3 regions of the Chryseobacterium sp. T16E-39 genome follow, and region 2 is predicted to be linked to each of the others. Evidence: riboswitches for the same ligand, from Rfam matches in the RefSeq annotation. Region 2 holds a riboswitch; each other region holds the start of a gene.
What was found. Region 2 has a riboswitch for thiamine pyrophosphate ahead of CEY12_RS00785 (NUDIX domain-containing protein). Riboswitches for the same ligand answer to the same signal wherever they lie in the genome.
Positions count from the first base shown of each region.

Region 1: linked by a shared signal. The riboswitch ahead of thiS (sulfur carrier protein ThiS) and the one ahead of CEY12_RS00785 (NUDIX domain-containing protein) in region 2 are both predicted to bind thiamine pyrophosphate.
Region 3: linked by a shared signal. The riboswitch ahead of thiM (hydroxyethylthiazole kinase) and the one ahead of CEY12_RS00785 (NUDIX domain-containing protein) in region 2 are both predicted to bind thiamine pyrophosphate.

Region 1 covers NZ_CP022282.1:2,914,548-2,924,520, forward strand. The annotation lists gene CEY12_RS13090 (HesA/MoeB/ThiF family protein) at 1-500, opposite strand, end outside; gene thiH (2-iminoacetate synthase ThiH) at 510-1,628, opposite strand; gene CEY12_RS13100 (thiazole synthase) at 1,642-2,415, opposite strand; gene thiE (thiamine phosphate synthase) at 2,412-3,032, opposite strand; gene CEY12_RS13110 (thiamine phosphate synthase) at 3,036-3,641, opposite strand; gene thiC (phosphomethylpyrimidine synthase ThiC) at 3,638-5,449, opposite strand; gene thiS (sulfur carrier protein ThiS) at 5,475-5,681, opposite strand; TPP riboswitch at 5,746-5,843, opposite strand; gene CEY12_RS13125 (RluA family pseudouridine synthase) at 5,958-6,638, opposite strand; gene CEY12_RS13130 (hypothetical protein) at 6,645-6,968, opposite strand; gene panB (3-methyl-2-oxobutanoate hydroxymethyltransferase) at 6,968-7,783, opposite strand; gene CEY12_RS13140 (Crp/Fnr family transcriptional regulator) at 7,844-8,557, opposite strand; gene CEY12_RS13145 (heavy metal translocating P-type ATPase) at 8,648-9,973, shown strand, end outside.
Region 2 covers NZ_CP022282.1:175,901-185,873, forward strand. The annotation lists gene CEY12_RS00780 (FAD-dependent monooxygenase) at 1-760, shown strand, start outside; gene CEY12_RS22815 (bacteriocin-like protein) at 826-996, shown strand; gene CEY12_RS00785 (NUDIX domain-containing protein) at 1,209-1,634, opposite strand; TPP riboswitch at 1,698-1,791, opposite strand; gene CEY12_RS00790 (hypothetical protein) at 1,918-2,184, shown strand; gene CEY12_RS00795 (hypothetical protein) at 2,220-2,579, opposite strand; gene CEY12_RS00800 (hypothetical protein) at 3,036-3,779, shown strand; gene CEY12_RS00805 (hypothetical protein) at 3,802-4,389, opposite strand; gene CEY12_RS00810 (helix-turn-helix domain-containing protein) at 4,544-4,909, shown strand; gene CEY12_RS00815 (hypothetical protein) at 5,122-6,075, shown strand; gene CEY12_RS00820 (hypothetical protein) at 6,114-6,452, shown strand; gene CEY12_RS00825 (hypothetical protein) at 6,653-7,219, shown strand; gene CEY12_RS00830 (TonB-dependent receptor) at 7,439-9,805, shown strand; gene CEY12_RS00835 (PepSY-associated TM helix domain-containing protein) at 9,820-9,973, shown strand, end outside.
Region 3 covers NZ_CP022282.1:4,205,369-4,215,341, reverse strand. The annotation lists gene CEY12_RS19165 (flavin reductase family protein) at 1-491, shown strand, start outside; gene CEY12_RS19160 (arylamine N-acetyltransferase family protein) at 557-1,381, opposite strand; gene CEY12_RS19155 (hypothetical protein) at 1,405-2,067, opposite strand; gene CEY12_RS19150 (helix-turn-helix domain-containing protein) at 2,135-3,031, opposite strand; gene CEY12_RS19145 (alpha/beta hydrolase family protein) at 3,054-3,896, opposite strand; gene CEY12_RS19140 (HipA family kinase) at 4,026-4,799, shown strand; gene CEY12_RS19135 (DUF3037 domain-containing protein) at 4,786-5,169, shown strand; gene CEY12_RS19130 (alpha/beta hydrolase) at 5,191-6,210, shown strand; gene CEY12_RS19125 (carbon starvation protein A) at 6,465-8,306, shown strand; TPP riboswitch at 8,367-8,460, shown strand; gene thiM (hydroxyethylthiazole kinase) at 8,521-9,318, shown strand; gene thiE (thiamine phosphate synthase) at 9,315-9,950, shown strand; gene thiD (bifunctional hydroxymethylpyrimidine kinase/phosphomethylpyrimidine kinase) at 9,947-9,973, shown strand, end outside.

The DNA.
Region 1 (9,973 bases), 2.1 Mb from region 2:
CTTCTATTGTAATTGAATATAGCTACCTGACCAGAAAATCCTAATATACTTCCATAAACCAAAGGTTTTTCTAATTTCACACAGGTATCATTAATTAAATATCGGGTGGTAAAATTATCCGATCCGTCCACAACAATATCATATTCGGAGATTATCTTTTCAATATTTGATGGTATTATTTTTTCTTCGATAGGAACAACATTCACATGATGGTTAAGGTTTTCGACAAAACTAATTGCGCTTTTTACTTTTGAAAACCCAATACTCTTTTCATTATGAATAACCTGTCGGTTCAGATTATGTAATTCCACAAAGTCAAAATCTGCAATCCCCAGTTTCCCAACTCCCGCAGCAGCCAAATACTGAATTACAGGACTTCCTAATCCGCCAGCACCTACAACAAGTACTTTTGCGTTTAAGATCTTCCTTTGTCCTGAAGTGCCTATCTCATCAATGAATATCTGTCGGCTATATCTTGAAAACATTTTTTCGCTATCCATGATCATCTTTTAAAAACCGCTATACACTGAATCCCAGTCTTTCATTACAGGATCATATCCTGAACTTCTGATCATATTTTGAATAACTTGCATGCTTCTTTCATCACTGGTCTCAAATTGTTCAAGAGATTGCGGATCTACAGCATACCCCCCCGGATTGGTTTTTGAACCCGCACTCATAGAAGTAGCACCAAGCGAAACAATATGATTCCTGAAATTCTCATTTTCTCTGGTAGAAATTGATATTTCAAGATCTTCATTCCAAATCCGATAAGCACAGATAAGCTGTAACAGATCTTTATCTTCCATGATAAAATTGGGCTCAATAATGCCTTCTGCCGGTCTTAGCCTAGGAAACGAAACCGAAAATTTACTCTTCCAGTATTCTTTTTGAAGGTAATCGATATGCGCTGCATTGAAAAAGCTGTCAACTCTCCAGTCTTCAAGCCCAAGTAAAACCCCTAAGCCCATTTTATGTATTCCAGCTCTGCCTACTCTATCCGGTGTATCCAGGCGAAATTGAAAATTTGATTTTTTCCCTTTTGGATGATACTGCTTGTACACTTCCTGATGATAGGTCTCCTGATACACCAGAATAGAATGAACTCCTTCCTGGTGTAATAATCTGTATTCATCTTCTGACAGAGGTTGCACTTCAATAGAAATATTGGCAAAATGAGTTTTTAATAAACGAACCGCATTTAGAAAATAGTCAATTCCGACAGTCTTATTCGCTTCACCACTTACCAATAATACGTGATTCACTCCCATCGTTTTGAGAACCGAAGCCTCTATCAGGATCTCCGTATCAGAAAGCGTTTTTCTTTTCAGTTTATTATCTAAACTAAAGCCACAATATGTACAAATATTCTGACACTCATTACTAAGATAAAGAGGAGCATATAACTGTATGACTTTACCAAATCGCTTTTGGGTAATAGCTCTTGTCATACCAGCCATTACCTCCAACTTTGAAGAGGCTGCTTTTGAAATCAGATTAAGAAAGTCATCAAGTGTTCTTTGCCTTTTTTGCAAGCTGTATTCTACATCAGATAAAGTGACATTCTCCAGCTTCCGTCTGATATCATTCCATTCATAGGATGTAAAAACTTCCTCAAAATTATTCATTCTGTAATCTTATTTATTCAAATAAAAATGAAGTCAGGGGACTTGATGCTTCTGCATGAGAACTAATTGCTCCTAGTCCTGCTTCATAGGCTCTTCTTCCTGCAATGACCCCTTCTTTAAAAGCCAATGCCATCCTGATAGGGTCTTTTGCCACAGCAATAGCAGTATTAACCAGAACAGCATCAGCTCCTATCTCCATCGCTTTTGCCGCATCAGATGGTGCTCCTATTCCGGCATCAACGACTACAGGAACTTTACTCTGACTGATAATAATTTCAAGAAAATCTAATGTACGAAGGCCTTTATTAGTCCCAATCGGAGCGCCTAATGGCATTACCACAGCTGTTCCTGCATCTTCAAGACGCTTACATAAAACCGGATCCGCGTGGATATAAGGCATTACGATAAAACCAAGTTTAGCAAGTTCTTCCGTTGCATATAATGTTTCGATAGGGTCTGGTAGTAAATATTTAGGATCAGGATGTATTTCCAGTTTCACCCAGTTCGTTTCCAAAGCCTCTCTTGCCAATTGAGCCGCTAAAACAGCTTCCTTAGCGGTACGTGCTCCTGATGTGTTGGGTAATAAATGGGTGTTTGTAGGCTTTAGCGCCTGAAGCAAATCGTCATCTTGTGAATGAGCATCAATCCTTTTTAGTGCCATCGTCACCATATTACTTTCCGATGCAATGATAGATTGGGTCATTTCTGCTAAATTCCCGAATTTACCCGTTCCAAGGAAAAGGCGTGATTCAAAATTTCTGTCTGATATTGTTAGTATTTGATTCATTTGAATGATTTTATAAATTCATTTGCTATGGATGGCTGATTGGTTATCTGCCCAGAGACAGCTACTCCATAGATTCCAATTTGCTGTAATAATTCTATATCTTCAAGGCGTACTCCTCCTATTGCGAAAATCATTGGAATATCAACTGATCTTGCTTTTAAGTCCTGAATTAATTGCTGATAGCCTTCAAAACCTAAAATCGGACTTAATTTTTCTTTGGTCTCCGTGAACCTTAAAGGACCTAAGCCTATATAATCGCAGGGTTCCTGGATTCTTTGAAGAACATGTTGTAAAGTATTAGCCGTTCCACCAATGAGTTTATTTGATCCTAAGATTTGTCTTGCTTTAAGTATGGAGTCATCATTTAATCCTAAATGCACTCCATCCGCTTCAATTTCTTTTGCTAATTGGATATGGTCATTAATAATACATTTTGCCTGATACTCATTACACAACAGTCTGGCTTTTTCACATAATTCAACCAACTCACTTTCAGATGCATTTTTCCACCGGACTTGAATCCATTTTACACCTGCATCTAAAGCATTGTAAATATTGAATTCCTGTTCTTCTTTTGTTTTCCCCTGGGAGATATATTGTAATTTTTCCTTGATCAATTTTTATTTATTTTGCTCATTATATTTCCTTATTGTCCTCTGACATTTCATGAAAACATCCAGAGGTCCTTCACTTTGCCAGATAGCTCCCAACAAAGCAACTCCTTCTGCTTCCGAATTAAGTACCGTCTCTATGTTATCTTCATGAATTCCCCCTAAAGCAATCAGCTTTACACTTTGGTTATTTCTCATTCTAACTTCTTCCAAAATAGTAGTTTCAGCTCCATATCCTTGTTTTGAAATACTTGGAAAAAATGGACTTAGAAAAGCATATTCCCAATCCTCCTCCAAGGAATTAAAAGCACTCATGGTATGTACTGAAGTAGAGATTGCATAATTTTCAGCATACATTGTATGCAATTCATTAACACGATCATACTCTCTAATATGTAAACGGGAAATACCATACTCCTCAGCCAGCTCAAAGTGGCTGTGCATAACCAAATGTGAGCGGAATGATTTATTAATCTGATCCAAAAAGCTAATCATTTCGTGATCACTGATAAAAGGTTTCCGGATATGAAATAATTCCAATCCTTCCTGAAACATTTCATTAACAGTCTCAGTTTCATCAGGAATGATTTCTTCAGGACTTATAACAATGATCATAAATAGATCTCCTTCCCGTTTTCAATAAACTCCTGAGACTTTACCAACATTCCCATTTCAGCAGACTCGCGTATTTCCTGAGTGATTTTCATCGAACAGAATTTAGGTCCACACATCGAACAGAAATGGGCAATCTTTGCTCCTTCTGCCGGCAGCGTTTCGTCATGGTAAGCTTTTGCGGTCTCCGGATCTAATGAAAGGTTAAACTGATCTTCCCATCTGAATTCAAACCTTGCTTTACTTAAAGCATTGTCTCTATATTGGGAACCCGGATGGCCTTTTGCTAAATCTGCAGCATGTGCTGCCAGTTTATAAGTGATTACACCATCTTTTACATCTTTTTTGTTTGGAAGGCCTAAATGCTCTTTAGGGGTGACATAGCACAACATTGCACAACCAAACCACCCGATCATCGCTGCTCCGATTCCCGAAGTAATATGGTCATAGCCTGGAGCAATATCAGTGGTTAGTGGTCCTAAAGTATAGAAAGGTGCCTCGTGACACTCTTCCAATTGCTTATCCATATTCTCTTTGATCATGTGCATCGGTACATGGCCAGGACCTTCGATCATCACCTGAACATTATGTTTCCATGCGATTTTTGTAAGCTCTCCTAAAGTTTCTAATTCTGCAAACTGTGCCGCATCATTAGCATCTGCTATAGACCCCGGACGTAATCCATCACCCAAAGAGAAAGCAACATCATATTTCTTCATGATCTCACAAATCTCCTCAAAATGAGTATATAAAAAGTTTTCTTTATGATGATACAGACACCATTTAGCCATGATAGAACCTCCACGGGAAACAATTCCGGTTACTCTATTAACCGTAAGATGAATATATCTAAGTAATACTCCGGCATGAATAGTAAAGTAAGAAACTCCCTGTTCCGCCTGTTCAATCAAAGTATCTTTAAAAACCTCCCAGGTAAGATCCTCAGGAACTCCTTTTACTTTTTCAAGCGCCTGGTAAATAGGGACTGTCCCAATTGGTACTGGGCTATTTCTTATGATCCATTCTCTGGTTTCATGGATATTCTTCCCTGTAGATAGGTCCATAATTGTATCTGCACCCCATCTGCAAGCCCAGACTGCTTTTTCCACTTCCTCATCAATACTTGAAGAAACAGCGCTGTTTCCGATATTAGCATTTATTTTAACCAAAAAATTTCGCCCGATAATCATTGGCTCACTCTCAGGATGGTTGATGTTATTAGGAATAATCGCTCTTCCGGCTGCTATTTCATCCCTTACAAATTCCGGGGTAATTTTATTTTTAGGAGTTCTTGCTCCAAAACTATTTCCAGCATGCTGAGAAGCCATTTCTTTGGAAACGGAGTCAAGTTGCTCGATCCTTTGATTTTCACGAATTGCGATGTACTCCATTTCAGGAGTAATAATTCCCTGTTTGGCATAATACAACTGGGTAACTTCTTTTCCTTCTAAAGCAACTTTGGGTTTATGATTATACGAAAAACGTAGATCATCAAGTTTTGGATCCGCCAAACGAGTTTTACCATATTCCGATGATATCCCGTCTAATACTTCTACATCTTTTCTGTCTAAAATCCATTGCTCTCTTATTCTTGGAAGACCTTTTAAAATATCGATCTCCGCATTTTCATCAGTATAAGGTCCGGATGTATCATAAACAGTCACAGGTGGATTGTGCTCAAAGCCTCCTTTACTAAGTTTGGTAGGACTTAAATGAATTTCACGCATTGCTACATTAATTGGATGAATTTGTCCCTCAACATAAATTTTCTTAGAATTGGGAAATGGTGAACATGTAATAGAATGTGCCATAAAATTTGGGTATTGTTATATAGGATTAACCGCCCTGCGTGGCAGTGATAATTAAAATTGAGTCGTTTTCCTGAAGTAAAGTATTCTGCCAGGATGAAATAGGAATAATACTATTGTTTAGAGCAACAGCAATTCCTTTTTTTCGGCCGGGAGCCTCCAAAGCCATTAATGCCTCCAGGTTTTCCGGCGGGACATTGAAAATTTTTCGGGTGTGGTTGATTATAAGTTCCATTCCAAGTTTTTGTTAAACAAATCACTTTAGGAATGGCTATAATTGTACAATAGAATGTACAACAAAAAGTCATCTCACTTTTCCCTACGCTGGTATGATCCAGATCAGGTTCAAAGGGTAAAGTCTCAGTCTGTTTGTACACAGACACCCCTAAAGTATGGAGCGAAGTTAGTTATTTTTTCAGAATGAGCAAAACTTCAACCCCTTTATTAAAATAAAAAAGTCTGCTATCACCAGAATAACAGACTTTTTTATTTTTAAGAAAAGCAATGTATATTACATTTCCTCACAAGCTCTCCAGATCGCATCATTCTGTGGAACAGGTGCTACAATCTCAATCTCTTCTTTGGTGACAGGGTGGATAAATTTCAGCATTCTTGCATGAAGATTTATTCCTCCGTCGGGATTAGACCTTGGTGCACCATACTTTAAATCTCCCTTAATAGGAACTCCAATTTTGGATAATTGTGCACGGATCTGATGATGTCTTCCTGTTTCCAGATCAATCTCAAGAAGCATATAATTATCAAGGGTCTTAATAACATTATAGGTTAAAATCGCCTCTTTTGCTCCATCAGTAACCTTTGGAAAAACGATAGCCTTATTATTCTTTTCGTTTTTCTTCAGATAATGAACCAATCTCTGATTATGCGGGATCATTTCCTTAGAAACGACTGCCCAATATGTTTTTTCGACCTCTCTGTTCTTCACCATTTGAGTAAGACGCGAAAGAGCTTTTGAGGTTTTAGCATAAATGACCAATCCGGAAGTAGGACGGTCTATACGATGTACCAAACCGAGAAAAACATTTCCCGGTTTAGCATCTCTTTTTTTTATAAAGCTTTTAATTAATTCTAATAGTGATTCATCACCGGTTTTGTCACCTTGTACAAGCTGACCCACTTTTTTATTTACAACCAAAAGATGGTTGTCTTCATAAGCAATCTGCTCCTCCATTTTAGTTTAGTTTACCTGTCTTCTATTGGATAAAGAAAGAATAATTCCTCCTAAAAGCCCAAGTGTTTTCATTCCTGCCAGTCTTGATTCTAATGGCAAAAATGCCCCTACAATACAAAGACCCGCAGCAGCATACATTGGGTAGACAAAATTTCTGTTCGACAGAAAAGGCGCCTGAATAGCAAAACTGATCCCTATGATGATATAGAATACTCTTTTAGAAAGAAGATCATTAACTTCTGGTGAAAAGAAATTGAACCAACCTATTGCTAAGCAGATTAAAGCAACAACGGAAATAATCCCCTGTATCGTTTGTTGATTATCTCTCATTAATAACTTTCTTTATCATTTGGAAAACTCACATCTTTTACATCTTTTACATACTGTGCAACCGCGCCTGTAATTTCTGTATAAAGATCAAGATATCTTCTTAGGAATTTTGGACTGAATCCCTGATTCATTCCTACCATATCATGGTAAACCAAAACCTGGCCGTCACAGTCAGGGCCTGCGCCAATCCCAATTGTAGGAATAGAGATACTTTCAGATACTTTTTTAGCCAAATCGGCTGGAATTTTTTCTAAAACAACAGAAAAACATCCAAGTTCTTCTAAAAGCTGCGCATCACTGATCAGTTTTTCAGCCTCTGCTTCATCTTTTGCTCTTACTTTGTAAGTCCCGAATTTATAGATAGATTGTGGTGTTAATCCTAAATGTCCCATTACCGGAATTCCCGCATTAACGATTTTCTTGATTGATTTTGAAATTTCTTTACCTCCTTCAATTTTTACACCATGAGCTCCGCCCTCTTTCATCATTCTTACAGCAGATTCCAATGCCTTTTCCGGATTACTCTGATAACTACCAAATGGTAAATCAGCAATTACTAATGCTCTGTCTACTCCACGGGCAACACTCTGAGCATGATAAATCATCTGATCCAAAGTGATTGGTAAAGTAGTTTCAAAACCAGCCATCACATTGGCAGCAGAATCTCCGATTAAAATAGCATCAACACCTCCCGCATCTACCATCTTCGCCGTTGTAAAATCATAGGCTGTAAGCATTGTTATTTTTTCCTTGTCGAATTTCATTTTACGCAAGGTTTCAGTCGTAACTTTTTTAATTTCAGAATGAACAGACATAATGTATCTATTTTTTAAAAGTTAAAAAGTCGGCTTGCGCCGACTTAAATTTTGTATGGTTTATAAAACTACGTGACCTAGTTTCATTAGTTTGTCGTGATTGAGAATTTTGATATTTCTACCGTCCACCTCTATGAGATCATCCTGTTTGAATTCAGAGATCAAACGAATAGCACTCTCTGTTGCTGTACCAATAATATTGGCAATTTCTTCTCTGGTCAGAGAAATTTTGATAAAACCTTCCGGATCAACCCCTAATTTCTGCTCCAGGAGCAATAAAATTTCAGCTAATCTTTCTCTTACTGTTTTTTGGGCAAGGAAGGTAATCGTATTTGAAGACTCTCCCAATTCATAAGCAATCTTCTGAAGCATTACGAAAGATAATTGAGAATCTACCTCTAAAAGATACATGAAAACATCAGCAGGTAGAAAAGTACATTCAATATCAGTCATTGCTTCAGCCTTAGCCTGAAAATTTTCTCCACAAAGTAAAGATCGGTAACCAATGATATCGCCTTCTTTAATAAATCTTAAGATCTGATCTTTTCCAAAAGCTCCTGATTTCGAAAGTTTAGCTGCTCCATTTTCTAAAAAGTACACTCCTTTTGGAGTTTCACCATCTTCAAAAATAGTATCGTGTTTTTGAAAATTTAATTTCTTCTTTGTGCTAATGTATTTTTCAAAATCTGCGCTTGAAAGTCTTTCCTTAAAAGATTTATCATTAAAAACTCTGGCGAACCTCTCTTCAATTGCAATCTGTTGTTCCTGCGACATTTTAATATGACATTTATCACAAAAATAGAACATTTTAAATCGATAAACAAAAAAAATTGTTATAATTTTGTACCTCAATAATTTATGGAGGTGAACGAGAACTGTTTTCATTGTGGTCAAGGCATAGAAAAAGAAAGAATTCTTTTTGACGAAAAAACTTTTTGTTGCAATGGTTGCAGATCGGTTTACGAAATTCTGAATACCAACAATCTAAGTAATTTTTACGAATTAAATAAAAGAGCAGGGATTCGTCCGAGTGATGAAAACTCTTCTCAGTTCGATTATTTAGACACTCCGGAAATCTTTGAAAAAGTCACTGATTTCTCGGAAGGAAACACCAGTTTAGTCACCTTCAAAGTTCCTGTAATACACTGTTCTTCATGCATCTGGCTATTGGAAAGCCTTCATACCTTAAATAGTGGGATTAAATATTCTCAGGTTAATTTTACAAGAAAGACCTTACAAGTTTCATTCAACCATAACGATCTAAAATTAAGCGAACTAGCTAAATTCCTAACCAATCTTGGATACAAACCGGTTATCAGTTTGGAAACAGCGGAAAAGAATGTTGACCATCTTGACAAATCACTTCTTGTCAAGCTTGCTATCGCCGGGTTTGCATTCGGTAACGGAATGTTCCTGGCCTTCCCGGAATACATTGGAGGCGAGGATTATTGGATGCAGCATTACAAAGGTCTTTTCAGAACATTGATGTTTTTGCTTGCCGTTCCTGTAGTTTTTTATTCTGCTTCAGATTATTACAAATCAGCATGGTACGGTTTAAAAAATAAAATTGTTAATATCGACGTTCCGATCGTTCTAGGAATTTTTGTCCTTTTCGGACGAAGTGCCTACGAAGTACTTACGAATTATGGGCCTGGTTATTTCGATACTCTGTGCGGACTTTTATTCTTTATGCTTTTAGGAAAAACCTTTCAGAAAAGAACGTACAGTGCACTATCTTACGATCGTGATTATAAATCATTTTATCCTATCGCTGTAACTAAAGTTGACTTTAATGGAAAACAGGATAATATTTTACTTTCTGAAATTAAAGTAGGAGACCGAATTCTTGTTAGAAATCAGGAAATCATCCCAGTAGACGCCATTCTGATCAATGGAGAGGGAAATATTGACAATAGTTTTATTACCGGAGAAAGCGAAAGCATCAGCAAACAGCCGGGAGACAAGATTTTTGCGGGCGGAAAACAAATCGGATCATCTCTTGAGCTTGAAGTTATAAAAGATGTTGACCAGAGCTACCTTACCCAACTCTGGAATAAAGAAGCATTCAAGAAATACGAAACCGGGCTGGACACCCTTACTAACAATATAAGTAAATACTTCACCTTTATTATATTGGGAATCGCTTTGGTATCAGGAATTTATTGGTCATTCATTGATCTTGAAAAAATG
Region 2 (9,973 bases):
CGAAATTGTTTTCGGAAACAGCATAAAAACATTGATCCAACATGAAGATCGGGTTGATGTGTCCTTTGAACATGGAGCGGACAGAAGTTTTGATTTTGTATTTGGGGCAGATGGTACGCACTCTATTGTAAGGAAACTTGTATTCGGTCCTGAAGAAAATTTCAAAAAGTTTTTCGGTGTTTACTTTGCTTTTGCTAAAGCGGATCATATAGAAACAGGTAAGTCGGGTAATACGGGAATCGTATACCGGGAGTTGGGTAAACAAGCTGTTATCTACCATTTTAAAGAGGGAGCGAACGCTATACTCATGTTTAGAGCACCTCAATTGGATTGGGATTATAGAAATAATGAACAGCACAAACAAATTCTGAAAGAATATTTTGGCAACAATACGAATTGGAAAATCCCTGAAATATTAGATACCATGCTGCATTCTGACAATTTGTATTTTGATGAAGCCTGTCAGATTCATATACCGAACTGGACGAAAGGGCGTGTTGCCTTACTTGGAGATGCAGCACATGCTCCAAGCTTTTTTACAGGAATGGGGACAAGTCTGGCTTTACAAGGTGCAACGTTGCTAGCAAAGGAGCTTAACGCCAATGATGATTATAGAACTGCTTTTGGGAAGTATCATGAAATTTTCAAACCAGTTGCAGAAGACATTCAATCCCGCATTACACGAGGGTTAAAAGTGCAGCTACCCGAAACAGAAGAAGAGTTACAGGCATCTTTTGCGGCGATGACTAATAATCCATAAAAATTAAGAGCTATTTTATAGTTAATTTATTTATATTTGATAAATAACCATAAAATAAAAAATTCATGAAAAATTTTAAGAAAATTTCAAGACAAGAAATGAAATCAGTTATCGGATCAGGTACTCCTATCACATGTCCTGCAAAATACTATCTTAAATGTGAATCTATTTATGTTTGTGATCCTGATCAAGGCATTTATGACTGTGTTTGTTCTTGTGTTCCAATCGGATCTTAAAAAGAATTTTTCATATGAAAAAAAAAGCCATCTGTAATAGGTGGCTTTTTTTATGAGATAATCTATTGAAAGTCATTAGAGTAAAGTGCCATGCGAAAGGATTCGTGAGGCAGCGGGGGGATTTTTTTCTACTTATGTATCAAGTTAATATTCTAGAAATTGCTTTCTTTAGTTCAACACTATTAAACAATGAAGAAACTCATTAAATGCTTTTAATTAACTTGTATTGAATGTTTTTCTCTTAATTTTTGGAGGGCTATTTTATCAGTAAGTAGTCCAAAGGGATTATCATTTATATCTATCCATTCGAGCCTATTAATATCATCTGTATTCACTTTAAGATTTTCAACGTCAAGAATTCTTGCCGTATAGTAGATTATAAGGATTTGGCTTCCGTCAAATATAGACTGTATAAAATCTTCCTGTGTATAGAGATGACCTGTAATTTCAATTTTAACATTTAGTTCTTCCAAAAATTCCCTGTGGAGACAATCCAGAATTCCTTCTCCAAATTCCAAGCCACCACCGGGCAACTTACAATAAAATTCTTCCTTGTTATACTCGTAAACTGTCAGCATCTTTCCTTCATGCTCACAGATAGCATAAACCCTTATATTAAAACCATTAATTTTATTCATAGAGCCTGTTTAATTTATAAATTATTAGGCTTTAGAGAAAAAGAAATCAGCCAACTATCCATAATGGTGCCGGCTGCTTTTCCCTACGACGGTATTAACCGTATCAGGTTCAAAGAGACTCTCTCAATTTCGTATAGAAATACCCCTAAAGCTTAGCAAATATACTAATTCTAAAAACTCTCAGTAAAAAGAATATTTAAACATTTCAGTTTGATTTATTAATTAATTTCATTATATTAGAGAATAAGACTCTTGTGTCTTATCTAATTTTATGTTTAAAGAAATGAGCGAGTCTATTGAAAGACTCCAAAATGTAGCGGCGTTAGAATTTATAAAAAATGTGGATTTTTCTAGTAGTATACTAGGTGAAAATCTGATGCAGGATCTTAGATCAGCTACTAAAGCCTTTGATGACTTATCAAATAAATTGAAAATGGATACGTCACAAGTAAGTTTAAGAACTGGGGCCGAAGTATATTGTAATTACGGTACTATAAGACCAGAAGATATTAATTATGAATATAAAGTAATGGTATCCATCAGAAATTAATAACAACAAAACTGCCCCTTAATTGGGGCTTTGTTTTAATTATCATCCAAAGAAAACATTTTTTGAAATTTGAGAAAACATAGGTATTGTAACATATGAACATGTTGAGTTTCCTCATTGAAAAAATTATCTGCTCCATCTAGATCAAATCGAATTAATACTTGCCGATCTTTTGTGAATCTAATTTCAACACTTTTACTTTCTGAATGTTCATATCTCCAACAGTCGTAACATTTTCTAAATCCAAAATCATTAAGCCATCCATCGTCTAATCTTATTGGTTCAATTTGTGTAATTTCCTCATTAGTAATTTTTTCTAATAATTGATCGTCAATTATTGTACGATCTCCGTTTATATTGACATAACTGCCAATAATTATTTTATCTTTTTTCATAATACAAAAATAATATTACTACTTAAGAATAGCAAAAGCATTAATCTGACAATTAATGCTTTGTGTTGTGTGCTTATTGGATAGGGGTTTATACGAGTTCTACCATTTGCTATATTCTAACTCTTTTTCCCTTTGCTGGCGCGAGCATCTTGCTCGTGTCCATATAAATAATATGTTACAAAATAATTCGAGAAACTTAAGTCTCTTGAATTATTCATTATTTTTTCGGTTTAAATTTATACTTATAAATGGGCAACGAGCGTGACGCTCGCGCCAGCGTGGGGAAAAATTCGGAATGTCTAATCAAGTTTTCATAGAATTGGCAAAAAGTGATTCAGATTTTTATTATCTAAGACATACAATAACTAAAGATTGTATATTTTTTTAGGAAAATCAAATAAGTTAGATGTCATTCAATAAGAAGGCTTTTTTGTTATATTTGTGAAAACTAGTAACATGGAGTATAAAGAGCAATTAAAAAATTTAGATTATAGTAAGGTCAATAATTTCCTTAGTGAAAATACTCTGAACTTTGGCAATAGAACAGTTGTAACATCAGCAATACTAATTTTAGCGTCGCTTAATTTCTTGAGTATAGAAGGGATTGAAATAGAAGGAATTACATTATCAATAAATACTACAATAATAATTGTCGTTATTTTACTTGTTAATCTGTACTATTATCAACAGTTTTTTATTTCTTTAAAGGTAGATGATAGTAAATATGTATCACCTGAAGAATATACTCAATTTGGAAAAGATTTAAATACCGTATCCGAACCAATAAAGGCTCAACTACTAGAATATATAAGCAAAGGAAAAGAAATGACTGAAAAATTGGTAAGTCCCGATTTGACGGCAAAAGAGGGATTGAAATTAGAGAAAGAAGTTTCATTAGTTTATGAAGAAATTAAAAAATTTCAGGAAATCTTAGAGAGAACTAAAAATGCTGTAATTGCTGATAATCTAAAAGCTCAAAAATTTGCCAAACTCACAAATAGTTATAATAGATTGAATGCCAGGATGCCTAAATGGATTTATTATTTAGGCCTTGTATCAGTAATTTTTAGATTCATTATATTTTCTTATCAAGTTTATAAAATTCAAGAGCATCCATTGGATTATATTATTGAGAATGAGATGAATTATTATAAAGTGATTTTTGAAAGTAAAGAACTAAAAGATGCTTTAAAAAAATAAAGTAGCCATTGCTTTGAAATATCTAGAATAAATTCCCCTTTTGTTCCAAAATACTATATACAACACCTCTTTTACAATATTTAGTGTCGCCCATCGAATATTTCACAACAACTATTTTTTCAGGATTAGTTTTACTATCAAATTGAAAGTCAATTAATCCTTTTTTATCATTTTTACTTTTTAATCCAAAGGCTAGATGACCAGAAATAGGACCTCCAAATACAACTGAAAGAACGATTCTTTTATCACTGTTTGTTTTATTTTTGAAAACGGGGATTACATGGAGCTCTGTCATTCCTTTTCTAAACGAAAAGTCGTATTCTTGGGTTCTAACTGAATAAGTTCCTGAGAGGTTTTTTAATAATATATCATATTTTAACTTACTATCTACATTGTCATAGTCATCTTTTAAAATTAGCTTTTCACTAAAAATAGAATCTGATTCTATATTGTACATGGTATTTATCGAAGCCGAATTATCGTCTTCAATGTTAAAAGCAAAGGCTATTATTGCCAAGATGAAAAAAGATGCTGTCAGAGCCCCAATAATAATGAAAAATGTTTTCAGGCAACCACGTGTTTTTTGAGGTTTTGTAACAATATTATCCATGATTTTAATTTTACACAAAGAAAGAAAATATAACTATATAGTCTTTACGGTAAACCGTAATATATGGCAAAAAATGGAATTTATCAATTAGATATAAACAGAACATATAAAATCCAATTTTTCTCTATATTTGTACAAAGCACAACAAACCACTATGGAAAAGCTAAGAAGTCTAAGAAAGCAGCGAGGATACACTCAGGAATACATGTCAAAAATCTTATCAACGGATGTTTCCAACTATTGCCGAAAGGAGAGTGGAGATGTCAAAATATTTGAGGACGAGTGGGAGAAGTTAGCGAAGGCTTTGGATGTTTCTGTGGAGGACATCAAAGAGGAGAGAGGTGCTCAGATTCAGCATAATGAAAACTCTACATTAAACGATAATTCGAGTATCAATTACAATCAATTTTGTAATATTCCTAATTACTTGTTAGAAAACCAACAGGAATATATCAACCTTCTAAAAGAGCAGATCGAAGCTTTAAAAGAAGAAAATAAAAGATTAAAATCAGGGAAATAAATCTGTTAAAAACAGATCAACAACATACCATACTGCTTCCAACGAGGCAGTATTTTTTTTGTGGTAAAATACTGTGTTTTCCGCGCTACGTGTTTCTACGTAACTCACCATTTGGTTATTTATACTATGAAATTTCAATCTTTTTCTCCGTTACTTTGGAGTGTTCGCAGAACTGAAACTTGATAGGATAACTAAAAAACTAAAATACGACCATGAAAATTATTACCATCACCTTACCCTTATCTCCGGATTATCATAATGCATCCGCAGACCTTCAAAAAAAAGGATATACCTTATCCTTTGAGTTGCAAGACGGTACCCACACTGTAGAGACGCCGTCCATACCTGTCGGAAAACTGGTGTATCTTGACAATACCAATCTGATGGCGCAGCTTTCTTTTACTTACAATTATGACGAAGAAAATAAAGTAGTGACCATCAGCGGTCCAGATTATACTGCAGAAGATGCCGTTTGCCTGACGACCTATCCGGAAGGAACTGAAGAATATGCTTACCAAAGAGGATCGGAAGTCAAGATCAGCACCCAAAAGTCATTGTATAATCCCAACTGGAACTATAATACACCGATGACACCTCAACTGGATCAGCTTTTTGCGGATACGGTGAAGGAGGCTAACCAGGCTTTAATTGATGCTTTCCTAAAAGAAGAACTGACAGTTCAGGTAAAGACCACACCTCCCGCACTGACTCCCGAGGAGCATGATGAGCTTAAAGTCGTGTATCAAGATGGTGTTTTTGCCGGATTTTATAACCCGGAAGAGCATTATGGCGGTGAGTTTGTCGTAAGGTCTATTTTTTCTGTGTGGGGTGGGGAAGTTACCTTCAACAAAAATGAGAATTTTGCTAATGTCATCGGCAGTACCAACGATCCCAAGATCGCAGGTAAATCATGGCTAAAATTGTGGTGTGATCAGTTTGGAATATATCCTGTAAGCTGTAGCTCTCTCAATTACAGTCCGGTTACCTGTAATACAAGTCTTGTAGGAGGGCACGTGATCCTGGGAAAAAAGGCACAAACTGTACCTAAAGGATCCAATAGTGTTTACATTATGCCGATTTGTACTGCTCATAATAACAATAACAATGTGTATATGGCGGCTATTGTTTATCAGAAAGGAATCTGGCTGAAAAATTATCTGAATTAAGAGTTTACAAAAAAATAATAACCAAAAATATCAACAATATGGTACACTTAACATTGCGGTCCGTTGAAGAATGCATCATGACCGCGTATAATCAATACCTTAAAGGTAAAGACGGAACGATTACATGCCCAACCATTGACAATGGTAAGGTAACAATCCAGACCGTGATCCGTAGCTCTCAGTTCGACTGTGGTTTTGCGGGGAACCAAATGAATAAAGCTGATAAAGCCAACCTTAAACAATGGTGTGCCAGCAATCCCGGAGGAGGCTGGGCTTTCGGATTCAGAGATACAGATGCTAATCATCCGGATAATATCAACGTTACCCTCATTAATAAAACAAACCTGATGTTTAATTTTCATGTTTATCTCTATTAAATAAGATTGTTTTTCTAAATATAATTCCCGGCAACAAGTTGCCGGGTTTTTTGATCATTTTAGATCAAATGTAAAAGGTTTGATTTTTCTTTATCTTTAGAGAATGATGAACATGTCAAGAACTGGAAGGACCCCTATATATTGAATGAATAGGATTTAAACCTCATTCAGACAAGAATGTTATAACTTAAAAATCGTAAATGAATAAGAGTACAAAATTTTTAGTGGTAATACTGATGCTAGCTTGTTTTAATGTATTCTCCCAAACTATTAAGAATAATGGTAGTTTTTCAATAAACCCATTTATTAATTCTTTTATTGAAAATCTTATCAATAAAGAGACAAATTTAGATAAGAATTATCTTACATTAATAAGTCTTATAGATAAAGATGGAAACTATAATATTGATTTGGAACTTACTACAGGAAGCATAGAGACTTTAAAGGTCGCTTCTTCTAAAGAAGAAAAATTAGCCTATGGGAATATTAAAGTTCTATTGATTGGAAAAACAAGTGATGATTTGAAATTTTTAAAGAGATCAATAAAAAAAACGATTAAGGTATTCACCAATAAAGATTTATCCAAGAACAATATGGGCTTTTTTGACGAAGATTATGTCTGGAGTACATTTTTCGATAAGAATAGGAAATTAATATATGTTTACATCCCTGAAGAAAAAGAATCAGCTGATGAGATTTTTAAGAATTTAAAAACGAAAATAAGACTAAGTCCCAAATTTAGAAGTATGGGCTGTAATTGTTTTTAGTTGTATCGATCAAAATACACCCAATACTGCCTGAATAAAGCAGTATTGTTTTTTAGAGTTATCCCTACTAAATCACTTTGTTGTATTCCCTGTAATCAGCCACTAATCAGGGATATATTAATTTTTATGATATTTTCCTGAAACGAAAATTTTGTCTTGTTTTACTGAGTTAAATTCCAGTAATTTGCACGCTATTAATAATAAGACTAAATAATAATAATGAAGTTGAAATTACTTATTCTAATGATCTTCTTTTCTACGATGGCGTTGGCACAGGAAAAGGAAGGAAATAATGGTTCAGTGAAAGGGACTGTAACAACGGCAGACGGAAATAGTGGGCAGGGCGTTGACGTTAAGGTTAAGGAACTGAATATAACTACTACCGCAGGAGCTGATGGTAACTATGAACTGAAAAACCTTCCCCCTGGAAAATATACGATATTGGTTGCCAAAGGAAAATCTGATGGCTATTCCCAGGAAATAGAGATCACCCCTGAAAATGAACATGTTCTTTTGAACATTCAATTGGATTACTCATCCCAAAAGCTGGAAGAGGTCATCGTAAGTTCAGGAGGGAACCGTTTTGCTAAAAAAGAAAGTGATGATGCTTCAAAAATGCCTTTGAAGAACATGGAAAATCCACAGGTTTATTCCATTGTAAGCAAGGAGCTGATGAAAGAGCAGAATATTACAGATTATAACAGTGCTTTTAAAAATATTCCGGGAGCTGGTATTGCGGAAGTAAGAAACCAGGGAAGAACAACGAATATGTCCCGTGGATTTCCAACCCCACAACTGGTAAGAAACGGAGTAGGGAGTTTTACTTATAATTCCATCGATCCTGCGAACCTGGAGCGTATAGAAGTGATCAAAGGGCCTTCAGCAACTTTGTTTGGAAGTACGATCTCTTCTTTTGGAGGATTGTTCAATAGGGTAACGAAAAAACCATTTGATACTTTTAAGGGTGAGATATCATATTCAGCAGGAAGCTGGGATCTGAACCGTTTTACGGCAGATATCAATACGCCGCTGAACCCGGAAAAAACAATGTTGTTAAGATTCAATACCGCATTTCATAGCGAAAACAGCTTTCAGGATGCTGGATTCAACAGAAGCTTTTTATTAGCACCTAGCTTTTCTTATGCGGTGAATGACAGGCTGACCTTCTTATTGGATGTAGAATTTGGGATCATGAAAGGAACTTCACCCACCAGGTTGGCTCCATACATCAGCAAGGACCCGACGAAACCAGCATTGGCTACAAGTATCGAGGATATGAACATTCCTTATACCCGTTCTTTTGCTAATAATACAGTGAACTATACCGGGCAGCAGTACAATATTTTTGCCCAGATGAAATATAAAATATCTGATACATGGAATTCTCAGACAATCGTTTCACGAACAAGATCTGCATCAGAAGGATATGTAGTATCATTATCTGCCTTATCAGACACAACATTAAGACAGTCGGTAACAAAGCAGGATTATCCGTATTATGGAACTGATATTCAACAGAATTTTATCGGGGATTTTAAAATCGGGGAACACAGAAACAGAGTCGTGGCAGGATTGGATTTTTACAGTCTGAAAGCTTACCGTAATGATGCAACCGTAAATATGCCTGCGATCGACTACAGAAATCCGGGAGCTGCTTACAATAACTTTACAATCTCTAAAATAGAACCGCTATTTGACAATGTAACCTTCAATAATTTTACATCCAACAACGAGCAGACATACAGTGCGTATGTATCTGATGTATTTAATGTAACCGATAAATTCATCGCGATGGCAGGGGTACGATTGGACAGATATTTCAATAAAGGGTCTTATTACCCTGAAAAAGATCTTACCGTTGGAGATTATAACCAGACTGCATTCTCTCCCAGATTTGGATTATTGTACCAGTTGATTGAAAAGAAATTATCTTTGTTTACCAACTATATGAATGGTTTCAACAATGTAGGAGGTTCCGATTTTAATGGAAATCCTTTTAAACCAAGTCAGGCCAATCAGTGGGAAGGCGGGGTGAAATTAGACCTTAATAAATTCAGTGCTACGGTAAGTTATTATAACATCAGGGTAACGAATATGACGAGACCTGATCTTGACCATACGGAAGCAAGTTTCCTTATTCAGGATGGAACACAGTTGAGCAAAGGATTTGAAGCTGAATTGATCGCGAATCCGGTTCCGGGATTGAATATCGTTGCAGGATTCAGTTATAACGACAGTAAATATACAAAGGCGAGCGCTGATGTAGATGGCTTAAGACCTTCTACGGCAAGTTCTCCAACAATGGCAAACATTTGGGCGAGCTACCGTTTCATCAATGGCCCTTTAAGTGGCCTTGGAGTAGGAATCGGAGGAATTTACGGAAGTAAATATTATCAGACCAACACCCATACCTTTACATTCAGTATTCCTGAATACACGGTATTGGATGCTTCTGTTTTCTATGACAGACCAAAATTCAGAATCGGGCTGAAAGTGGATAACTTAACCAATGAAAAATATTGGTCGTACCGTTTGGCAGCTCAGAACCCAACAAGGGTAACGGGTAGTTTTACATTTAAATTTTAATCATAAGAGATCCGGTGGCGAATAAGACATTTAAAAAAGCAATACGACAGATCCATTTGTGGCTGGGATTAGCGACAGGGATCATTGTCTTTGTGATCTGTATCACCGGATCTCTCTATGTTTTTGAAGAAGAGATAAGGGATGCAACCGGCAAAGAATTAATGCATG
Region 3 (9,973 bases), 840 kb from region 2:
TCAAATCCGGACTTACGATGAAGGATGCAGACCTGGTGCAACCAAAACTCATAGAGGAGTGCCCGGTTAATTTTGAATGCAAAGTTTTAGAGATTAAATCTTTGGGAGATCAGGGAGGTGCTGGAAATCTTGTCATCTGTGAAGTTCAAAAAATTCATATCAGAGAAGAATATTTGAATGAACAAGGAAATCTTGATCAGGCAAAACTGGATATGGTAGCCCGTTTGGGTGGAAACTGGTATTCCAGAAATAATGGGGATAATCTTTTTGAAGTTCCCAAGCCTCTCGTAACAAAAGGAATTGGTTTTGATCTACTTCCTGATGCAATAAAATTAAGTAAAATCTTTACTGGAAATGATCTGGGAATGCTCGCTAACATTGAGGTTTTACCATCAGAAAACTGCCATGCAGATGAAGATATCCATAAAAAAGCCCAGGAGTTTTTATTGAATAATAACATTGAAGAAGCCTGGAGAATTTTAGTACTTTAATACGTTAAAATCTAAAGTGGATAAAATTAAATATATAGGATGACTTAATTACAAGTCATCCCTTTTTATTTCAGCCTACATTTCTTTATTATTTTTTTCATAAGTAATTCTTTATCATCTATATTTTTAATATTGATATTGAATACATTTTCAAGCAGAATAAATAATTCTTCTGGGTTATTAATATCAATATTCTCTCTTACCCCATTATTGTAGCGCATATGAAGTGATGTATTATTCAAAGTATACCGGGCTATTCCATCAACTTTAGTCACGATCAGGTTTTCTCTGAATATTGAAGAGGGATTGGTCGCAATATACCAATTGGCAACTACAACATCAGATTGTTCTACAGGTTCCAGAGAAAACTCATAGATTGGCATTTTATCTTCAGCTATTAAGGTCAGAGTATACAGATTATTCTCTTTTGATAGCTTAAAAATTCCATTAGGTGTTATCTGTTCCTCTTCAGAGTCCAAAACCAATGGTGAAGTGAGCGTTACTGTACCAAATCCTGAATCAACAAGGTATTTTTTTTCATCAAGAGATACGATAAGCAGCATATGAGTTCTGGGAGGCTTATTTTCCTTTTCTCCACCCCACAAAACTCTTCCCAGATGACTTGTGACAGCAAAGCCAATTGTTTCCAGCACATTTTTCAACAAAACATTTTGCTCATAGCAGTATCCACCTCTACCTCCAATCACCAGTTTATTGAACACAGATCTCCAATCTACCCTTGGAACATGATCTGTATACGTATCAATATTCTCAAAGGTAATGTATTGTGGTTGCAGAGCGTGAATATCTTTTAAAGTTTCAATAGTAAGTTCTGCATTTTTAGAATAATGTATTCTGTCGAAATATTTTTTCAATTCTGTATTTTCCATTGTATATTATTTTTTAATTCATTTTATTTGAAAAGTCTTGCCGCAACAAAAACTCCAACATTATTTTTTATCATCCTTTCCGGACCATAAGCATCAAAGTTGGCTCCAAGTCCAAAACTATAGTCTTTATAACTCATCCCTGCTCTTACCATTAGGTAGCTTCTTGCATGGATTCCGCCCTTTAAAGATTGTGCATATAAACCCTGCAATCTTGAATATACTTTCCAATGATCATTTAACTTAGGCTTGTACTCCACCATTCCAAAACCTTCCAGATTACTGTTATCCGCTAAGTCAATTCTGGGTCCAATGACAACTGTAATTTCATCCCCCACATATGAATACAGCATCATAACACTGGGTCGCAAGCCCGTTGATGGTGTATAATGAATACCACCGAACACCCGAAAACCCTTTACAAATTCATATGCCAGATTAAACTGAGACATCGCATCTTTAGCATTCTTTTCATTCCATTTTGAGGAAATATTACTGACACTGAAAAAAGATAAACCTGGTATGTCTTTAAAATTTTTACTGATGTTTAATTGTGAAGCAATCCCTACATTTCCGGTGAGTATTTCAAAAACTACAGGAGGATTTATATCTTGCTTTGCATCATTTGATTGGCCTTGAACGAAAACAGCATATCCAAAGGAAAGCAGCACTAAAATTTTAAAATTCATATTATCAAACTATTATACTGCAAATTTCAGCAGGATAACAAGTCCGAACATAGAACAAACAAAGCAATTAATAGGACAAACCAATCCTTTTTCTGTACTGATTGGGAGAAACTCCGGAATGCTTCTTAAAAAAACGGGTAAAATAAGAGGGGTCTTCGATTCCTAGAGAAAAGGCAATATCTGCAATACTCAATTGAGTATTTGAAAGTAAAGATCTGGCCTCCATGGTCAGGGTTTCATTAATGATTGAGGAAGCAGTTTTTCCTGTGGCCATTTTAACCGATTTATTTAAATGATTAGGAGAAACATGAAGCATATCCGCATATTCCTGGATACTGTGAACTGAATTGATATATTGTGTGATTGCCTTTCTAAAATGAAAAGCAGTTGTTTCATTAGTTGTGAGAATAATGGGTGGAAGATCCTGTATGATAGATTTTATTTCTGCTAAAAAAGTTTGCAAATAGGAACTTATTAAATCATTATCATTTTGTATATAAGATTCCTTCATTCTCTTCAGGATAAACAAAAGATTTTCTTTCATAGCATCTGGTATTGTGATACGATGATCATTTTTCAGATCCAGATAATTAAGTATCTCCTGCAAACTTTTAAAACCATTGTCTCTTGAAAGCAATTCGTCAGGAAAATGGCAGTAATAGCCTTCTATATCTTCAGAAAAAGTTTCCATCGTCCTTATCTTATAGGCAGGTAAAATCATCAAAGTACACCCCGGAATAGAATAAGAATCTGAGCATACTGTTTTTACCAGTTCCCCTTTTTTCACAAAAACAAAATCATTCATTGTAAGACGATGAGGAAGAAATGGTAAATTCAGCTGATCTTTCTGAACAGACAGGTCAACAATGTAAAAATCGGATGGCTCTTTATGAACAGATTTCTCAGAACCACTTTTTACAGCTGCTTTAAAACCTTCCGGATTATATTGTGGAATGAGTGTCATATCTTAGAAGGTATTATCTCGTCTATAGCATTTTCAGATTAATAAAATCAATACATTTCTCGGTAACCGTATTCAAATCTTTTGGAAGACCAGGCTCGGTCCACGGCTCTTTTGCTCCAAAAGTGTGGTTGGCATTTTCTATTAAAAACAACTCAGAATTAGGATTTAAAATATGGAGATGTTCAGCCTCTTTTACTGCAACACTTTCATCGTCCGTCCCGTGAATGATCAGAACGTGAGCTTTTGCCATCTCCATCGATCTTTCAACATCAAAACGATGCACATCTTTTTCAAAATCCTGATAAAATTGATAGTAATGAGGCATCTCTTGTTTCGTTCTTCCGTTCAATACATAATAAACGCCTTCTTTTTTCCAGTTTTCAAGATCTTTGTCCTTGGGAAAACGTTCTAACGTATCTACACTTGCTAAGGTGATCAATCCGTTAATCCTTTCATCTTCAAAAGTTTTTATAATCGAAATTCCTCCTCCTCTACTGTGCCCGATTAAAACCACCTTTTGGTCATCTACTTTATCATTTGCAGTGAAATAATCGATTACAGCTCCAAGGTCTGAAAGTTCTTTGGAATAATTATTATTTCCAAAAGCTTCCAAATCGCCAAAATTATGAGGATCCTCTACAGTTGTTCCATTATGAGAAGAATTAAATTTAACAAAGAAAAAACCTGCCTTCGCAAATTTTTCAGCCATCAGGTTCCAGGCACCCCAATCTTTATAGCCTTTATAGCCGTGAACGAAAATCACTAATGGCAGTTTCCCGTTGGTTTCAGGATAGTATGCATCTGCAAGAAAATCCTTCGTTTCAGGATTTGAAATAATAATATTCTGTTTTTTAATGATTCCCATATTTTGTTTGTTATAGTTAATCCCAAAAGCAAAACCAGATAATCCTAATGCGTCTTTGCGATCGACTTATTTTCACTTAAAAATATTAAAAATAGAAACAAACACAAAGTAAAATCTTATTTTTGCTGTATGTTGGATTTAAGAACAGTAACCGTTACACGTTATATCCTGCCGTTAAGAGAAGGTGGATCACTTCCGGCTTTGGCAGAAGCAGATGATGATTTTAAATATGTGCTTAAATTCCGTGGTGCAGGCCATGGAGTAAAAATGTTGATCTCAGAACTTTTAGGGGGCAAAATAACGGAAGTTTTAGGATTGAAAATTCCTGAATTGGTCTTCGTACATCTTGATGTCGATTTCGGAAGAACTGAGGCGGATGAGGAAATTCAGGATTTATTAAAATTTTCTGAAGGATTAAACCTTGGACTTCATTACCTTTCCGGATCAATCACTTATGACCCGGGAGTCGTTATTGATCCTCTTCTTGCTTCAAAAATTGTCTGGCTGGATGCGTTCATCACCAATATTGACCGTACTTATAAAAACACTAACTTATTGATGTGGAATAAGGAACTTTGGGTGATTGATAATGGAGCATCTTTCTATTTCCATCATTCATGGCAGAATTTTGACACTGCAGCAAAAACACCATTTAAATATGTGAAAGATCATGTTTTGCTTCCTAAAGCTAAAATGCTGGATGAAGCAGACCGATGGGCACATGAAGTTCTCAATGACACTGTATTCAGAGACATTGTTAATTTAATTCCTGAAGATTGGTTACACTGGGATGATGCTGAGGAAACTCCGGATGAGATCCGTGAGGTATATTTCCAATTTATGAAAACAAGACTGGAGAATTCACAAATCTTTTTAAACGAAGCGAAAAATGCAAGAGGATAAAATATACGAATACGCTGTGATCCGTTTGGTCCCGAAAGTTGAAAGAGAAGAATTTTTCAATATTGGACTCGTGATGTTTTCAAAAAAAGAAAAGTTCATCCGTTCTGATTTTTATCTGTGTCCTGATAAATTTAAGCTGATGCACAGTAAACTGGACTATGAGGATATTATACAGAATCTGGAAAGCTTTAAAAAAATTGCCAATGGGGATAAGGGTGGCGGACCTATCGCTTTACTCGAAATCCCTGAGCGCTTCCGTTGGTTAACCGCTGTCCGAAGTTCTGTGATACAGACCTCCAGACCTCATCCCGGAAAATCTAAGGATCTGGAAAAGACTTTTGGTAAACTTTTTGAGGAATTAGTTAAATAACCAATCGCTCAAACATATCATATGAAATCATTCAAAAACAATACAATAGCACACAGGTTTTTATTAAACCTGTTTTTTATTTTATTTTTAGTTGTATTTAATTTAAGTTTTTCCCAGAACCTGGCTCTGCCAAAAGGTGAAAAGAGTACTCTTTTGCCGGAAAAAACTCTCTCTTCAGAAAATATCTTTTACAAAACAAATAAAGAAGGCTCAATGGCCCTGGATATTTATAGCCCCAAAAACATTTCTGATAAAAAGTATCCCGTCCTCATTTATGTACATGGCGGAGGCTGGGTTGGTGGTGATAAAATAGTACACGCAGATACCTATATCGAGAACATGATTTTAAAACTGGTAGAAAAAGAGTATATAGTGATAAGCATCAACTATACACTGGTAAACAAAGATGTTCACTTCCCTCTTCCCATTCAGGATACTAAAGATGCCATCCGATGGGTGAGAAAAAATGCAGATCAATATCATTTTGACACCAATAATATCGGCCTTTTCGGAGTATCTGCCGGAGCCCATCTTTCATTATTGGCAGCATATACCCAGGATAATGAATTCACCGGAGATCCTGGGTTATCGAACTATTCTGCCAAAGTAAATTATGTTGTAAACAATTATGGCCCAACGGATCTTAATAAACTCCTCCATACCCGTATAGGAAAAGTAGGTGCTTTTTTTGTCAGTCTGTTTTCAAAGAAAATTGTTGACCTCAGAGAAAAACTGATTTTAGGAATCTCCGGGTATGATATTAAAAAAGATAAGCGTAAAGTGATCAATTATTTTGACACGCTATCTCCTGTCAATTATGTTGATAATGCAACGCCTACTCTTATTCTACAAGGGAATAAAGATAAAATTGTTCCTTTAAAACAATCAGAAATATTAGAACAGGACCTTAATAAAAAGAAGGTGAAAAACAATCTGACTATCGTGGACGGAGGTATACATGGTTTTGGGACAACAGATAAAGCTTATCTTAACCAACTGGTTGACGAGATGGTAACCTATATCGTATCTCAGAAAAAGTAGAAAAATAAATTATCTGCTGTTTACTTTCATATATAGAAACTTACAATATATAGTTCTAAAACCAATTCAGATTACTACTTATTGATTCATAAATATTTACAAAACAAAAACATCACATAATTTATTAATTTGCTAGATTGATATACATATTCATATTTTTTATTCATAAATTAATTAACTTGGCCATTGTTTAAATTATTCAAAATAAAATAAACAAAAAATTTAATTATTTATTTATAAAAAACTAAGATGATATGGATTTCCTAAATAACATTAATGCTTTAACTTTAGTTTTCACCTCGCTCCTTATTTTCGCAATAGCATATCGTATTTATGGGATTTTTCTTGCCAATAAGGTATTGCGTCTCAATGATAAAAATACGACCCCAGCACTTGAATTTGCCGATGGTAAAGATTATGTTGCTACGAATAAAAATGTTCTTTTCGGGCATCATTTTGCAGCTATTGCAGCGGCAGGGCCATTAGTAGGACCTGTTCTTGCTGCACAATTCGGATATCTCCCCGGAGCTTTATGGATTCTGATAGGATGTGTTTTAGGAGGAGGAGTGCATGATATGGTGGTGTTATTTGCATCTGTACGGCACAAGGGACAAAGTTTAGCCACGATTGCCTCTAAAGAAATTGGAAAGACAACAGGAACCGTAGCTGGTTTTGCCATTTTATTCATCTTGATTCTTACATTGGCAGGTTTATCATTGGCCTGTATCAATGCAATGCATGAGGCATCATGGTCTTTATTTACGGTAGTGATTACAATGCCTATTGCTATCATCATGGGATTAATTATGCGTTATAGAAAAAACAGTGTCACTTTTGCAAGTATACTGGGTGGAGTACTTTTAATAGCAGGTATCATTGGTGGGCACAATCTTATGCAAAATGAAACCATGAATAGTTTATTCTCATGGGATATTACAACTATTTCCATAGCAATACCTTTATATGGCTTTTTAGCATCTGTTTTACCTGTTTGGTTATTGTTGGTACCGAGAGATTATCTTTCTACCTATTTAAAAATCGGAACCATCGTGATGCTTGCCATTGGTGTTATTGCGATTCACCCAACGGTACAAATGCCAGCAATCAGTCAATTTGTGAATGGTGGAGGACCTGTAATAGGAGGACCTGTTCTTCCTTTTATTTTTATAGTTATTGCCTGTGGAGCTATTTCCGGATTCCATGCTGTGATCGCGACCGGAACTACCCCTAAAATGCTAAATAAAGAAAGAGAAATTCTTTTTGTAGGATATGGAGCGATGCTTGTTGAAGGATTCGTAGCTCTTATGGCTTTAATTGCTGCATGTACTTTAATGCCAGGCGATTATTTCGCGATTAATACTCCGAAAGAATCTTATGATGCTTTCCTTGCTGCACATCCAGCACTACATGGAGTAGACATTGATTATTTTTCTCAAAAGATAGGAATTGACCTGCATGGAAGAACCGGAGGTGCAGTATCTCTGGCCGTAGGAATGGCTCATATTTTCAATAAAATCCCATATATGGATCAATTGATGGCGTACTGGTACAACTTCGCGATCATGTTTGAAGCTGTATTCATTCTTACCGCTATCGATGCAGGAACAAGAGTGGGGCGTTTCTTTTTACAGGAAATGCTGGGGTCCGTCATTCCAAAATTTAATGACAAGAACTGGACTCCTGGAATTATCATCAGCAGTCTCCTCTTTACTTTCGCATGGGGATACCTCGTCTTTACAGGAAATGTAAGCAGTATTTGGCCGTTATTCGGAATCAGCAATCAGCTTTTAGCAGCGTGTGGACTTATTGTTTGCACAACGATGCTCATCCGCCTGAATAGAGGGAAGTATGCGCTCTGTTCTGCTATTCCTGGTGTTTTCATGGCCATTATCACATTTTGGGCAGGTTACATTCAGGTGACAGACATCTACCTTCCCAAAGGACAATATCTTCTCGCCACATTAGCAGTAGTTGCTATGGTTCTCATGCTTATCGTATTTATCGGAGCGTTTAGAAAATGGTATGAGCTTTTAAAAATCACTACATCGGAAACTGATTTTTATGGAGAAACGGTAAAAGAGCTTGTGGAAAGGTAAGAAGCTGCTAGTTATTGGTTGCTGGTTTATGGGGTTGTATCTTATATTTTTCATACATTTGTCTTGCTTTAGGGGTATTCTGAAAAAGAATTGAGAGAGTCCCTTTGAACCTGATACGGCTTACACCGACGTAGGGAAAAGCAAAAAGACATTCTTTACAATGTACTTTTGTTTTGGATTTTTTCCTAAAGCTATTTTTATTTAAATAATAACAATGGACAAAAATCTTTGGGAAAAGGTACAGTTTGTAAAACAACATTCTCCTCTGGTGCATAACATCACGAATTATGTGGTGATGAATAATACAGCTAATGCTCTTTTAGCTGTCGGAGCCTCACCGATCATGGCTCATGCAAAATCTGAAATCCATGAAATGGTTAATATTGCTCATTCAGTAGTTATCAATATAGGTACTCTTGATGAATATTGGTCTGAATCTATGTTAATGGCAGCAGAAGCCGCACATTCAGCAAAGAAACCCTGGGTATTGGATCCTGTGGGTGCTGGAGCAACCTCTTTTCGTGATCGCACTTTAAATAAACTATTACAGTACCACCCTACCGTCATCAGAGGTAATGCTTCTGAAATTATTGCATTGGCGAAAGCGAATACAACAACGACAAAAGGAGTTGACAGCACCGCAAAAAGCAGTGAGGCTTCAGAGGCCGCACAATTTCTTGCAGAGCAATATAATACAGTAGTTTGTATCTCGGGGGAAACAGATATCATTATAGATACCCAACAAACCATTTTCATCAATAACGGGCATTCAATGATGACCAAAGTAACTGGTCTTGGGTGTTCAGCCACGGCCCTTATCGGAGCGTTCATCGGAATCACAGAAAACATAACCGAGGCCGTTGCTGCTGCGATGGCGTTAATAGGTATTGCAGGCGAAATTGCTGTTTCAGAAAGCAAAGGTCCCGGGACCCTGCAGGTAAATCTTATTGATAAGCTTTACAATATGACAGAGGAAGAATTTATTAGTCATTTAAAGATAGAAAGACTATGAATTTCCATTCTTTCCCTTATCAACTTTATCTGGTTATTTCTGAGGCAGATTGCATCGGAAGAAATTTTTTGAAAGTAGCCGAACAAGCTATTCTTGGAGGTGTGGATATCATTCAGCTAAGAGAAAAAAATAGCCCAACAAATGACTTTATCAGAAAAGCCCAACAACTCATCGAAATTACAGATAAGCATAACATTCCTCTTATCATTAATGACAATATCGATGTTGTTGAGAAAGCAAATACCGCAGGTATTCATGTAGGAAATAGCGATGCCAGCCCTGTCTATTTGAGACAGCAGCCTTTTATTCAGAATAAGATAATTGGCTACTCTATTGAATATCTTGAGCAACTTGAAAATGAACAAACCAAAGTATCCGATTATCTTGGAATAAGCCCTGTATTCAGAACCAACACAAAATCTGATACGGTAACAGAATGGGGTCTTGAAGGAATAAAAAAAATCAGACAGCTCACAGAAAAACCTTTGGTTGCTATTGGCAATGTAAACCTAACGAATGCGAAGGATATCATAAATGCCGGCGCAGATTGTATTGCTGTGGTTTCAGCCATATGCAGCGCTCATGATCCTCAGAAAGCAGCCTACGAATTAAAAAATGAAATTGTAAAATGAAAAAATACACATATCCATCCGTA